DNA from 3 places in the Skermanella cutis genome. Region 3 is predicted to be linked to each of the others. Evidence: riboswitches for the same ligand, from Rfam matches in the RefSeq annotation. Region 3 holds a riboswitch; each other region holds the start of a gene.
The links. A riboswitch is a leader RNA that binds a small molecule or an ion and turns the genes downstream of it on or off. The one in region 3 is predicted to bind S-adenosylmethionine.
Positions count from the first base shown of each region.

Region 1 (4,403 bases), 900 kb from region 3:
TCAAGCCCGCGGACGACGAACCGAAGGAGAAAACGGTCGCTAGAAATGTTCCCAATGGTTGATTGGCAACAACCCCGCCGAACCGCCGCGGATCACCAGCCGGCGACCACCGAGCCCTTGAACTTGTCCTGGACGAACTGCTTGACCTCCGGCGAGTGGTAAGCCTCGACCAGCTGCTTGACCCAGGGCTTGTCCTTGTCCTGCTCGCGCACCGCGATGATGTTGGTGTAGGGGGAGTCCGCGCTCTCGCGGGCGATCGCGTCGGTCAGCGGGTTCAGGCCGGATTCCAGCGCGTAGTTGGTGTTGACCGCCGCCGCCGTCACGTCGCCGAGCGAGCGGGGGAGCTGCGCCGCGTCGAGCTCGACGATGCGGATGTTCTTCGGGTTCTCGACGACGTCGATCGGGGTGGCCTTCAGCCCGGCGCCCTCGGTCAGCTTGATCACGCCCTCGGCCTCCAGCAGCAGCAGCGCCCGGCCGCCGTTGGTCGGGTCGTTCGGCACGGCCACGGTGGCGCCCTCGGGCAGCTCGGCCAGGCTCTTCACCTTGTTGGAGTAGATCCCCATGGGGAACACGACGGTCTTGCCGACCGAGACCAGGTCCAGTCCCCGGTCCTGGACCTGGTTGTCAAGGTAGGGCTGGTGCTGGAAGGAGTTCGCCTCGATCTCGCCGGCGGCCAGGGCCGCGTTGGGGATGACGTAGTCGGTGAACTCGACGATCTTGATCTCCAGCCCCTGCTTGGCGGCGATCGGCTTGACCGCGTCCAGGATCTGGGCGTGCGGGCCGGCCGAAACGCCGACCCGGACGGTCTCGGCGGAGGCCGCGCCCGCGAGGGCGATGGCGGCGGCGCCGACCAGGGCGGCGCCGAGGCGCCGGGACAGGATCTTGGCGGAGGGGATGTTCATGAGGGTCCCACTTTCTTCAGGCTGTCGAATTGATTGTTCGTCTTGATCAGCGGGTTCCGATGGCCCGCTTGTTGAGCTTGCGGGCGAGCCGGTCGCCCAGGCTCTGGACGATCTGGACCAGCACGATCAGCACCAGGACGACGGCGGCCATCACTTCCGGCAGGAAGCGCTGGTAGCCGTACCGGATGCCCAGGTCGCCCAGGCCCCCGCCGCCGACCGCGCCGACCATGGCCGAGTAGCCGATCAGGCTGACCACCGCGAGCGTCAGGCCCAGCACGATGCCGGGCAGCGCCTCGGGCAGCAGGAACTTGGCGATGATCTGGAGCGGCGTCGCGCCCATCGCCTCGGCCGCCTCGATCAGGCCGCGGTCCACCTCCCGGATGGCGCCCTCGATCAGGCGCGCGATGAACGGGATCGCCGCCACGGTCAGCGGCACGATCGCCGCCGAGGTCCCGATCGAGGTGCCGGCGACCAGCCGGGTGAAGGGGATGATCGCGACGACCAGGATGATGAACGGGGTGGAGCGGGTGGCGTTGACCACCACGCCGGCGATCCGGTTGAACGCCACGTTCTGGAGCAGTTCGCCCCGCCCGGTGGTCGCCAGCAGAATGCCCAGCGGCAGCCCCAGCAGGGTACCCAGCAGCGCTGCCAGACCCACCATGTAGAGCGTTTCGACGGTGGCGTTAACCAGCAGCGCGTAGACTTGCGGGGACATGTCCGAGGACCTCTACCGACAGGTTGTTGACTTGGATGAACGAGATGGCGGACTGCACCGCCTCGGCGCCGCCGACCGCCTCGACCACCAGGATGCCGAACGGGGCGCCCTGGATATGATCGATCCGCCCATGCAGGATGTTCACGTCGAGCCCGAAGCGCCGGGTTATCTGGCTGATGATCGGCGTGTTGGCCATGGCGCCCTTGAAGGTGATGCGCAGCACCGGGTTGCCGCCGGGCAGCGGCTCCGCCACCAGCCGGGCAGCCAGGGTCTCCGGCAACTCGGCCCCGGCCACGGCCGAGACGAAGCTGCGGGTCGTCGGGTGCCGAGGCGCCGTGAACACGTCGAACACGTCGCCGCGCTCGATGATGCGGCCGGCCTCCATGACGGCGACGCGGTGGCAGATCTCCTTGATCACGGCCATCTCGTGGGTGATCAGGACGATGGTCAGGCCGAGCTTATCGTTGATGTCGGCCAGCAGGCGCAGGATCGACGTGGTTGTTTCCGGGTCGAGCGCCGAGGTCGCCTCGTCGCACAGCAGCACCTTGGGCTCGCTGGACAGGGCGCGGGCGATGCCGACCCGCTGCTTCTGGCCGCCGCTCAGCTCGGCGGGATAGCGGTCCCGCTTGTCGGCGAGGCCGACCAGGTCGAGCAGCGGCTCCACCTTCGCCTTGATCTCCGCCTTGCGCAGGCCGGCCAGTTCCAGCGGCAGCGCCACATTGTCGTACACGGTGCGCGACGACAGCAGGTTGAAATGCTGGAAGATCATGCCGATGCCGCGCCGGGCGGCGCGCAGGCCGGAACCGTCCAGCGCCGCCATGTCGACGCCATCGACCGTGACCCGCCCGGCGGTCGGCCGCTCCAACATGTTGACCACGCGGATCAGCGTGCTCTTGCCCGCCCCGCTGCGGCCGATGATCCCGAAGATCTCGCCGCGGCCGACGGAAAGGTCGATCCCGTCGAGCGCGCGAACCTCGGGACCGCCGCCGCGCCCGGGAAATACCTTCTCGACACCGTGAAACTCGATCATCCCCATACCCCGCAAAAACAAAAATCCGCCCACAGCAGCTACGCCGGGCGGATCCCCACGCTCTTTAGCTGCATTTATAAAGCGCCCGCAAGCTGGTGCTCAAATCGGCGCTGTGAATTGCTATATAATTACATGCTGCGTTGCGTCAAATGGAATTTCCGACGCATCTCCCATGTGGTTTGTGCAGACGCCAGCTCCAGCGGACGGGCCTTCCGCACCTGGAGATGGTGCCAAGCAGCCGCTTGCGGAAGCACGCTTTTGTGGCTATGGTCCGCCCCACCTCAAGGCTGGGGCGTCGCCAAGCGGTAAGGCAGCGGTTTTTGGTACCGCCATACGCAGGTTCGAATCCTGCCGCCCCAACCAGCCAACCCCTTCCAGGGATCAGGCTTTCAGGGGGCTCTGTCTCCCGGAACGTGTCGCAACGCGTTCAAACGCAGAGCCGCCGATTTCCGCCATCTTCCAGTCGTCGCAAGTATCCCGGGCAACACAGGCTGATATGCTGGATGGTGTCTGAGAATCTCGGTTAGCATCAAACAATGCAAAACAACGTTAGAGCTGTACCCGATCAGGTCGATCCGCCCGAGACAGCTGATCCGATGCGTTGCGCCATGGGCGCAACCTACGATCGTCAGACCGCATCACCTCCGCCCTGCATCAAGCCGTAGGTTGCGCCTATGGCGCAACACAATGCGGCGAGTGGAACGGCCGGTTGCGAGGACCGGAGCGGTTCAACATGATCGGGTACCGCTCTAGCTAATGTCGCGCGACGCCGGAAGAGCATACCAGCGACAGCACCGTGGCACACGCCAACAAAGCAGCGAAGACTAAGCCGATCTGGTATCGCGCCCAAGCCGCTGCACAGGCTGGTCGCAGCCTGTGGTCGGGTTTCCTGATGGGTCTCGGCGCTATTACTACCATGTGCAGCGGAAGTGTCGTCGGGCCGGTACCATGTCTGTCCTGCTGGTCCACCGCGTTCGACATCGGAGAGCAGCCTATGACTGAGACGCTCACCATCTCCCGCGCCGAGTACGACGCGCTCACCGAGCGGGTCGAGGACCTGGAAGTCATCCTAGCCGCGATGAACGCGCGCGGCGGTCAGCCGATGCCGCTGGAGTAGGCCGGGCGAATCATCAATGGGCAGAGCGCCGTCCGCGTTTGGCGCGAATTCCGGGGGCTGTCGTTGCGGGCGCTCGCCGCCAAGTCGGGAGTGAGCGCGGGTTATCTGTCCGAGATCGAGGCGGGCAAGAAGCCTGGGTCGGTGGAGGCTTACAAGGCGCTCGCCGAGGCCTTGGACACATCCGTCGATTGGCTGGTCTTGTGACCGCGGGGCAGGATTCGCGGCGGCCTGCCCGATGGGTTGGGGTAGGGTGCGCTGGTCGGTTGGGTGCGCATTTCGGCTGAGGCCACGGCTGCCTTCAGGCAGTGCGACGCGTTGAGATCCATTTCCGGTATTGATGAAGCGATCCCGAATTCCGGCTCCACGTCAGGCTTCAGGATTGTAATCCTGAAAATAATAGGATAAAAAGCCCTGAAAACTCCGCCAGCCTTATCTTCATCCACCGGCGCAAGCTCATTGGAGCGGTTGCCGACCAAGTTGACCAGCTCCCGTTCATGCGACTTGCCGCCCCACTCGCCGCGAAGCGTTGGGCCAAGGCCAACCTACGGTTTGATGCAGGGCAGAAGTGATGCGGACCGTCGATCGTAGGTTGGGCCCGTGGCCCAACGCATCGGTCCAGCTGCCCCGCCCGGATCGACT
Region 1 covers NZ_CP067420.1:863,359-867,761, forward strand. Annotated here, with positions in the region: gene IGS68_RS04015 (MetQ/NlpA family ABC transporter substrate-binding protein) at 93-902, opposite strand; gene IGS68_RS04020 (methionine ABC transporter permease) at 949-1,617, opposite strand; gene IGS68_RS04025 (methionine ABC transporter ATP-binding protein) at 1,586-2,647, opposite strand; SAM riboswitch at 2,691-2,768, opposite strand; tRNA gene IGS68_RS04030 (tRNA-Gln) at 2,936-3,010, shown strand; gene IGS68_RS35890 (hypothetical protein) at 3,642-3,764, shown strand; partial or broken gene IGS68_RS36255 (hypothetical protein) at 3,855-3,899, shown strand; gene IGS68_RS04040 (hypothetical protein) at 3,914-4,240, opposite strand.
Region 1: another riboswitch for S-adenosylmethionine. It lies ahead of IGS68_RS04025 (methionine ABC transporter ATP-binding protein); the one in region 3 lies ahead of metZ (O-succinylhomoserine sulfhydrylase).

Region 2 (4,403 bases), 820 kb from region 3:
TTATGGCTTAATCGTAGACTTTTGCAACTCCACCACCGGCAAGAGTAATAATCATTCATATAACACTTTTTGGGTAATTCCAAAGTCAATTGGTGTCGCGGCAGGCTTCGCCGCGACACCTCGGCACTCTCACCCCGCCCGCTCCGCGGCCAGCTTCACGTCGGCGTGGAAGAGGGGTTCCTCGACGCGGTTGCCGCGCAGGATGTAGCTGGGGTGGAAGGTCGGGATCACGACCGCGTCGGCGAACAGGCGGCAGGGGAGTTCCTGGCCGCGCAGCGCCGTGATGCCGCTCTGGCCCGTCAGGGCCCACAGGGGCGTGCGGCCGAGCGCGATGATCACGCCGGGCTTCACCTCGGCGAGGGTCCGGCGCAGATGCTCCACCTCCCCGGCGTACCGGGCGAGGCAGTAGTCGGAGGCGCCCAGGGGGCCCAGGTCCTCCGCGACCTCGACGCCCATCTTGCGCGCCTTGGTGCGGGACGAGAAGAAATGGGCCACCTTGTTGCCCGGCGGCTGGTAGCGGAAGGTATTGCCGATCAGGCAGGTGGCGCGCTCCAGCCCGACGGACTTCAGGTTCTCGTCGAGCAGCCGGCCGCTGGCGCCGACGAAGGGCTTGCCGGTGCGGGCCTCCTCGGCGCCGGGCGCTTCGCCGATGATGGCGATCCGGCGTCCGGCGGGGTCCTTGGCGGGGTACTGGTAATCGACGAAAGGCAGCTCTGTCTCGGTACGCGGTTCAGTCACTATGTCGGCTTTCGCAGCAGGTTGATCCGGGCCGGCTGGTCGAACCACCAGGCACCCTCCCGCCGCTCCCCCAAGGTTTCGAACAGCTCGCGCAGTTCCGCGTCGCGGGTGCGGATCAGCCTGGAACGGGTCGGATCGATGCCGGCCATGCGGTCGGCGAAGCTCTGGTAATCCTCGTGCTTCACCGGATTCAGGTAGAACAGTTCATCCACCTGTTCCAGCGCGTCCACGGATTTCACCGCCGCATAGGCCAGCGCCCGGACCTCCGTCTCGTCGTCCAGGAGCTTGGTGAGCTGGAAATATCCGCCGGTCGGTTCCGGCTCGTTCACCAGGGCCAAGCCGCCCGGCTTCAGGACCCGCGCGGCCTCCCGCAGCGCCTTGCCCATATGGGCCGCCGGCACATGGTGCAGGCTGTTCATGAAGACGACGGCGTCGGCGCTGTTGTCGGGCAGCGGCAGGTCCTCGCCCACGCCCTTCACGTAACGCTCGTTCGCGACGGGTTCCGCCGCCCTGGCCTTGGTGAGCGCTTCGTCCAGGATCTCGATCCCGATGACATGGGCGCCGCGGCGTGCCAGCGCCCGAACCAGCGCGCCCTCGCCGCAGCCCACATCGACGATCCGGGCGCCCGCCAGCGGGATCAGGTCGGGAATCAGGTCCATCGCCTTCAGGCGTCGGGGCAGCGTGCTCCCGGTCGGCGTGTCCGTATGCTGGGCCATCGTGTCGGTTCCTCTCCGCGCTGCCATGTTGCAGGGCACTGACCATGGTAAACGGATTCTCCCCCGGCAAGAGCACCGGGGTACAGCGCAAGAGGGTCGAACGGATCGGCGGCGGGCTTGGCGGGCGGTTCGACTCAGGCGCTCAGGTCGATTCGGCCGCCGCCGGGACCCTGGCCGAGGGCGCGCGCGCGGGCACCTGCCGCGGCCATGCTCTCGACGTTGCTCTGGTCGGCCGATTTCATCTCGGTCACGAAGGCGCTGGTGGCGCCGGTAAGCGCCGGGACACGGGCGCCCGGCTTGGTCGAGGCGTTGGTTTCCTGGAGCGCCCGGCGGTCCTCGCCGACGATCGAACTGGTGATGCCGGTCAGCGGCTCCGTCTTGGCGTTGACCTTCATGCCGCCGTTGGTGTCGCTGACCTGCCGGTTGATCTCCTGGTTGAACGCCTGCGTCTGCGGCGTCAGGTCCCGCACCTTGGGCGCGGTGCGCATCAGGTCGGGTGAGATGGGGGAGGTGGAAACCACGGCGTCGCTCCAAGGCCGGCGATACACGGCCAAGTTATCGGATTTTTCAGGTTTTCGCCATAGTTCTTTATTAAGGGGTAATCGGTCGCACACTCATGCCGCAGGGAAAACGGTTGCGCATGTCGCCATCGGCAGGATACAGGAAAGCCAGCATCAAGAGTTGGGCTGGCGCCCGACACCAACCTGCCGACCCGGGCAAGGTGGTGGTCCCTTCCGGGGGACGATGCGGCCTGGACCGGCAATCAATCGGGAACGAGCCGCTGCGTCAGCCCTCCTCGGCACATGGGCCAGGAGGGTTTATTCATGTCTGAACGCTTGCCGGTCGCTCCCGCGACCATTCCCCTGTGCGGCCCGGACGACAGCATCGAGCTGATCGCCGGCGGCAGCCGCGCCACCGCGCGGGAGCCCGACCGGTACGAGTGGGTCTTCGCCGCCGTCCATCGCGGCATCGGCACCTGGACGCATCTCTATCTGGTCGTCGAGTCGGGCCGGCGCGGCCGGCCGGAGATCCATCTTCGCCTGGTGCTCCGGGGCGACCGTCTGGAGGAGGCGCGGCGGCGCGCCGTCGCCGACTGGTGGCGGCCGGTCGGCTGAGGGGCTTCCCCGGACGCCGCGTCAGCGCAGCGCCGCGACCAGCCGGTCGATCTCCTCCTCCGTGTTGTAATAATGGACCGAGGCGCGGACCATCTCGTCTAGGCCGCGCGCCTCCATGTCGAGCCGGGTCGAGGGGGCGGCGGTCACCGACACGTTGATGCCGCGGGTCGCCAGGCCGCGCTTGATCTCGGCGGCGGGGCGCGGGGCGGTGAAGGTGACGATGCCGCACCGGGTCTCGCCCAGGTCGCGCACCTCATGGCCGGGCAGCGCTGACAGCCGGTCGCGCAGCAGGTCGGCAAGGCTCCCGATCCGCTCCCAGATGGCATCCAGGCCCCAGTCCAGCGCATAATCGACGGCGGCGCCCAGGCCCATCCTGGCGGCGACGTTGCTTTCCCAATTCTCGAACCGCCGGGCGTCGGGGCGGAGCTCGTAGCGGTCGGGCGCGACCCAGGTGGCCGCGTGGTTGTCGATCATCGGCGGCTCCAGGCGCTCCAGCAGTCCCTTGCGCACATAGAGGAAGCCGGTGCCGCGCGGTCCGCGCAGGAACTTGCGCCCGGTCGCCGAGAGCATGTCGCAGCCGATTTCGTCCACGTCGATCGGCATCTGTCCCGCCGTCTGGCAGGCATCGAGCAGATAGGGGATCCCGCTGGCGCGGGCGATCCGCCCGACCGCCGCGGCGGGATTGACCAGGCCGCCGTTGGTCGGGATGTGGGTGATCGAGATCAGCTTCGCCGGCCCGCGCGCCCGGTCGTCCACGCTGGCCGCCAGGGCCGCCACGTCGAGCTGCCCGTGGGCGTCGTTGGGGATCACCTCGATGACCGCGCCGGTCTTCCGGGCGACCTGGAGATAGGGGATGAAGTTGCTGGAATACTCCGCCATCGCCGTCAGGATCCTGTCGCCGGGATCGAACCGCAGCGAATAGAAGGCCATGTCCCACCCCACCGTGGCGTTCTCCACCAGCGCCACCTCTTCCCGGCCGCAGCCGAGCAGGGCGGCGACCGAGTCGTAGACGCGCTCGATGCCGTCGCGGGCCTTCGCCTCCGCCTCGTAGCCGCCGATGCGGGCTTCCAGGTCCAGATGGGCGGTGACCGCGTCGATCACCGGCTGCGGCGGCAGGGCAGCCCCGGCATTGTTGAAATGGGTCACGTGACGGGTTCCGGGCGTCTCGGCCCGCGCCCGCTCCACATCGAAAGTCATCGCTGCCTCGGATCGTCCATGTCGCTGAAGATTCGGCATTCCATAAACCAACCGGCCGCGCGGGACAAACGCTCCGGCCGCTCCGGCGGCCCCGCTTCCGGAACACTGACCCTTCGCTCGTGTTGATCTGCCGCAAACGGGGCATGGAGTTCGACAGGATGAACCGCAACGACGACAACCACGATCCGAGAGCGCCCGGGAGACCCGAGGCGGAATCCGGGGCCGACCAGGGCGCGGCCAATCGCAGCCCCGAGGACATCGAGCGCGACATCGCTGGCATCCGGGCGCGCATGGACCAGACCCTGGACGAGCTGGAGTTCCGGCTGTCGCCGGGCCAGCTGACCTCCGGGGCGGTGGATCTGGTGAAGGACGTGATGCGCGGCAATCCGAGCCGCCTGGGTGACGCGATCCGCAACAACCCGATCCCGGTCGTCATGATCGGCATCGGCGCCCTGTGGCTCGCCGTCGCCATGGGGCGGTCGCAGCAGCAGCAGCAGATGGACGAGGCGGCCGGCCGCAGGATCAGCCGGCTGAGCCCGGCCGACATCTCCGACGTGCTGTCGCCGCTGATCGCGGTCACGCTCCAGGGCGTCGACGGTCTCCGGCAGGCCGAGACGAAGATCGCCGACCCGAAGGT
Region 2 covers NZ_CP067420.1:786,612-791,014, forward strand. Annotated here, with positions in the region: gene IGS68_RS03665 (uracil-DNA glycosylase) at 130-738, opposite strand; gene IGS68_RS03670 (class I SAM-dependent methyltransferase) at 738-1,454, opposite strand; gene IGS68_RS03675 (hypothetical protein) at 1,589-1,975, opposite strand; SAM-I-IV-variant riboswitch at 2,121-2,231, shown strand; gene IGS68_RS03680 (hypothetical protein) at 2,279-2,569, shown strand; gene IGS68_RS03685 (aminotransferase class V-fold PLP-dependent enzyme) at 2,591-3,766, opposite strand; gene IGS68_RS03690 (PA2169 family four-helix-bundle protein) at 3,910-4,403, shown strand, end outside.
Region 2: another riboswitch for S-adenosylmethionine. It lies ahead of IGS68_RS03680 (hypothetical protein); the one in region 3 lies ahead of metZ (O-succinylhomoserine sulfhydrylase).

Region 3 (4,403 bases):
TCCGCCGGAGATCTCGCGCAGGAAGGCCTGCGGCAGGCTGGTGGGCGGCGGCAGGAACAGCGGCGAGACCAGGCCAAGGCGCGGGACCGCCTCCCACAGGATCAGGAAGGCGGCAAGCCCGACGGCGGCGAGCAGGGATCGTTGCATCAGCGGAACGTCACGGTGCCGGAACGGAGGCGCGCGTTCAGCGCGCCGTGGCCCGGTAGAAGCTGTCGTCGAACAGCACGTTCAGGTCGGCAGCCTTCTCCAGCACGCCCAGTTGAAGCTGGAAGTCCTGCATCACGCCGGTGGCGTCCTTGATGGTCATCGGGTCGGCGACGAACTTGCTGGCCGGCGACACCACGGCCTGCTCGAAGGTCGCAAGGTCGGTGATGCCCTTGCCCAGGCCCTTCTGCAGGTGCTTGGCGGCCCGGTTCGGCTCCTCCTTCAGCAGGGTCGTGGCCCGGGTGTTCAGCGCCACCATCGTCTTGGCGGCCTCCGGATTGGCCTTGACGAAGGCGCCGGTCAGCGCCAGCACGGAACCCGGCTGGTTGGGCAGCATCTGGCCGCCCAACGCCAGCAGCTTGGTGTTGGGATCGCGCTGCCGGACCACGGTCAGGGTCGGCTCGCGGATCGTCGCGGCATCGACGGCGCCGGCCAGCAGCGCCTGCTGGGTCGCCTCGATCCCCATGGCGGTGATCTGGTACGTCGCGGGATCGGCCTTCACGACGTTCTGCAGCCAGTAGCGCAGCACGGTGTCGGGAACGGAGCCGGGCGGCTGGGTCGCGATGCGGACCGGGCGGCCCTCCCGTTCGACGAATTCCTTGAAGCCGGCGGCCGTCGCGGCGTTCGCCTGGGTGCCGAAGCCGCCGCGCCCGACCACGGTCATCTCCTCGATCGCGGCGGAGGCGTAGACCTTCACGTCGATGCCGCGGGCGCTCGCCACCATGATCGGGCCGATGCCGCCGTAATAGGCGTCGAGCGTGCCCGAGGCCAGGGCGCTGATCATCGCCGGACCCGACTCGAACTGCGTGAGCTTGAGGGTGAGCCCGGCATCCTTGGCCCAGCCCTCGCCGTCGATGACGAACAGCTGTCCCGACCCGACCACGGGGATGAACCCGACGCGCACGTCGGTGGCCTCGGCCGCCGTTGCGCCGCCGGCGATCAGGAGGGCGGTTGCGGCCGCGAGACGGCGCACCTTGGACAACAGAGTCGACATGGCGGGAACTCCCTGGACGAAAGCCGAAACTACAAGCCCGGCTATATAGAGGGAGGGGGCGAGCCGTGCAAGCTGAAGTGTAAAATCCCGCATTTCACACTTCAGAAATGCCTAAATCAGGCCCGGGCGAGCGCCTGGTCCAGGTCCTCGATCAGGTCGGCCGCGTCCTCCAGCCCGACCGACAGGCGGATGCTGGCCGGGCTGATCCCGACCGCCGCCTTGTCCTCGTCGGAGAGCTTCTGGTGGGTGCTGGTCGCGGGGTGGGTGATCAGGCTCTTGCTGTCGCCCAGGTTGTTGGAGATCTTGACGATCCGAAGCCCGTTCATCAGCCGGAACGCCTCCGCCTTGCCGCCGGCGACGTCGAAGGCGACCAGCGTGCTGCCGCCGCCCATCTGGCGCTGCGCCAGCTCGTACTGGGGATGGCTCTTCAGGCCGGGATAGAGCGTCCTGGCGATCCGGGGGTGCCCGTCCAGGAACTCCGCGATCCGCTGGGCCGCGTCGGTCTGGGCGGCGACCCGCAGGTCCATGGTCTCCAGCCCCTTCAGCAGCAGCCAGGCGTTGAACGGGCTCAGCGCCGGGCCGGTGTGCCGCAGGAAGGGGGCCAGCGTCTCGGCGAACTTGTCGTCGCACAGGATGGCGCCGCCCAGGCACCGGCCCTGGCCGTCGATATGCTTGGTCGCGGAATAGACCACGATGTCGGCGCCGAACTCCAATGGCCGCTGGAGCACCGGGGTCGCGAAGACGTTGTCCACCACCACGCGGGCGCCGGCGGCATGGGCCAGTTCGCAGACCAGGCCCAGGTCCACGATGTCGAGCATCGGGTTGGACGGCGTCTCCAGGAACACGACGTTGGCCGGGCGGCTCAGGGCGTCGCGCCACTCCTCCGCCCTGGTGCCGTCCACCAGGGTCGTTTCGATCCCGTACTGGGGCGCCAGGTTCTTGACGATGTGCAGGCACGACCCGAACAGCGCGCGGGGCGCCACGATGCGGTCGCCGGCCTTGAGCTGGCACATCAGCGCCGCGAACACCGCCGCCATGCCGCTGCCGGTGGCGAAGCAGCGCTGCGCCCCCTCGTAGGCCGCCAGCCGGTCCTCGAACATGGCGACAGTCGGGTTGCGGAAGCGCGAATAGACATAGCGCAGCCCATCGGTCGCGAAGGCGGCCTCGGCCTCCTCCGCCGAGCCGTAGACATAGCCCGACGTCATGAAGATGGCTTCGCAGGTCTCGTCGAAGCCGGTCCGCAGGGTGCCGACATGGACCATGCGGGTGCGCGGCCGCAGCGTTGCGGGGGTGCCGTTCTCGGGGGAAGTGTCGTTCTTGCTCATGGTGTCGTCGCTCCGCCCGCCGTTGCGGGTACGCAAAAAAGCCCCGACCGACAAGGGATCGAGGCGCGGATGCGACTCCAAACCTTTTTAGCAGCTTGTTTTACGTGGCCTGCAAGCCGGTCGCCAAATCACCACGTTTCGCGCGTTCTAGCCGGGTCGTGGGAGGGCGTCAAGATCCATGTCGAAAGGGTCGCGACCCCGATGCCGCGCCGCCGCGCATACGTCTTATTAACTATGTTTCTGTACTCAGGGTCTCTGCTTTTGTCTCAATCATGCTCGGACTCTCGGGTCGCTGATGAAAACCTTCCTTAAACGGCATGCGCGGGTGATCGCGATCGTGGCAGCCCTGGTGGTCACCGGGGCGCTGACCGGCGGCGCCGGGCTGGCCTATGTCTACGCTTCCGGCTCCGGCGGTGCGGCGGCGCTGCTCAGCCGGATCGACCGGCAGGAGGTCGGGCAGAGCGAGTTCGCCGATCGTCTCGCCGCCGGACGGATCGCGTCCCTCGCCGTCGCCGGCAACCGGATCGAATTCACCGACCGCGACGGCGTCCACGGCGTCACCACCGTCCTGTGGACCGACGCCCTGCGTCAGGCGGTCGCGGCCCCCGGCATCCCGATGACCGTCGAGCCGACGGAGGGCGGCGCCCTGCTGACCACCAACCGCTGGCTCGACGTGCTGCTGAAGCTGAACATGGTGGGCTTCCTGGCCTTCGCCCTGGTCTTCATGGTCAGCATGATGCGCTCGCCGGTCAAGAAGGCGGGCACCGCCACCTCCCACGTCCGGTTCTCCGACGTGGCCGGCGTGGACGAGGCGAGGGCCGAGCTGACCGAGCTGGTCGATTTCCTGAAGCATCCGGGCCGGTTCAAGGGCATCGGCGCCGGCATCCCCAAGGGCGTGCTCCTGGTCGGTCCTCCCGGCACCGGAAAGACCCTGCTGGCCCGCGCCGTGGCGGGGGAGGCGGGGGTGCCGTTCTACGCCGTCACCGGGTCCGACTTCGTGGAGATGTATGTCGGCGTCGGCGCCGCGCGCATCCGCCGGCTGTTCCGCGACGCCCGCAAGCGCGCGCCCTGCATCCTGTTCATCGACGAGATCGACGCGCTGGCCCGGGCCCGCGGCGCCACCTCGCCGAGCGGCGGCCAGATCGAGACCGAGAACACCCTGAACCAGCTCCTGGCCGAGATGGACGGCTTCGCCCGGGCCAGCGGCCTGATCGTGATCGCGGCGACCAACCGGGTGGACGTGCTCGACCCCGCGATCGTGCGGCCCGGCCGGTTCGACCGGCACGTCTTCGTCGGCAATCCCGACATCAAGGGCCGCGCCGCCATCCTGGCGGTCCATGCCGCCCGCGTGGCGCTGGACTCCGACGTGGACCTGACGCTGGTGGCGCGCGGCACGCCCGGCATGTCGGGCGCCGACCTCGCCAACCTCGTCAACGAGGCGGCGCTCCGGGCGGCCCGCGCGGGCCGCGCCCTGGTCTCCATGGCCGACTTCGAGCAGGCCCGCGACAAGATCGTCATGGGTGGCGAGAAGGCCACCGTCATGTCCGAGGACGAGCGCCGCCTGACCGCCTTCCACGAGGCCGGGCACGCGCTGGTCGCCTGGCGCTCCAGGCATTCCGACCCGGTCCACAAGGTCACCATCGTGCCGCGCGGCCGGTCGCTGGGCATGATGGTCCGGCTGCCGCTGGAGGACCGCTTCTGCCTGTCCCGGGCGCGGCTGGAGGCCGAGCTGGACGTCACCATGGGCGGCAGGGCGGCCGAGGAGATCGTGTTCGGCAGGGACTTCGTGACCACCGGCGCCGCCGGCGACATCCAGATGGCGACCGACATCGCGACCAAGATGGTCACCACCTGGGGCATGTCCGACCGATTCGGCATGG
Region 3 covers NZ_CP067420.1:5,904,125-5,908,527, forward strand. Annotated here, with positions in the region: gene IGS68_RS27605 (ABC transporter permease) at 1-147, opposite strand, end outside; gene IGS68_RS27610 (ABC transporter substrate-binding protein) at 185-1,198, opposite strand; gene metZ (O-succinylhomoserine sulfhydrylase) at 1,315-2,523, opposite strand; SAM riboswitch at 2,590-2,668, opposite strand; gene ftsH (ATP-dependent zinc metalloprotease FtsH) at 2,819-4,403, shown strand, end outside.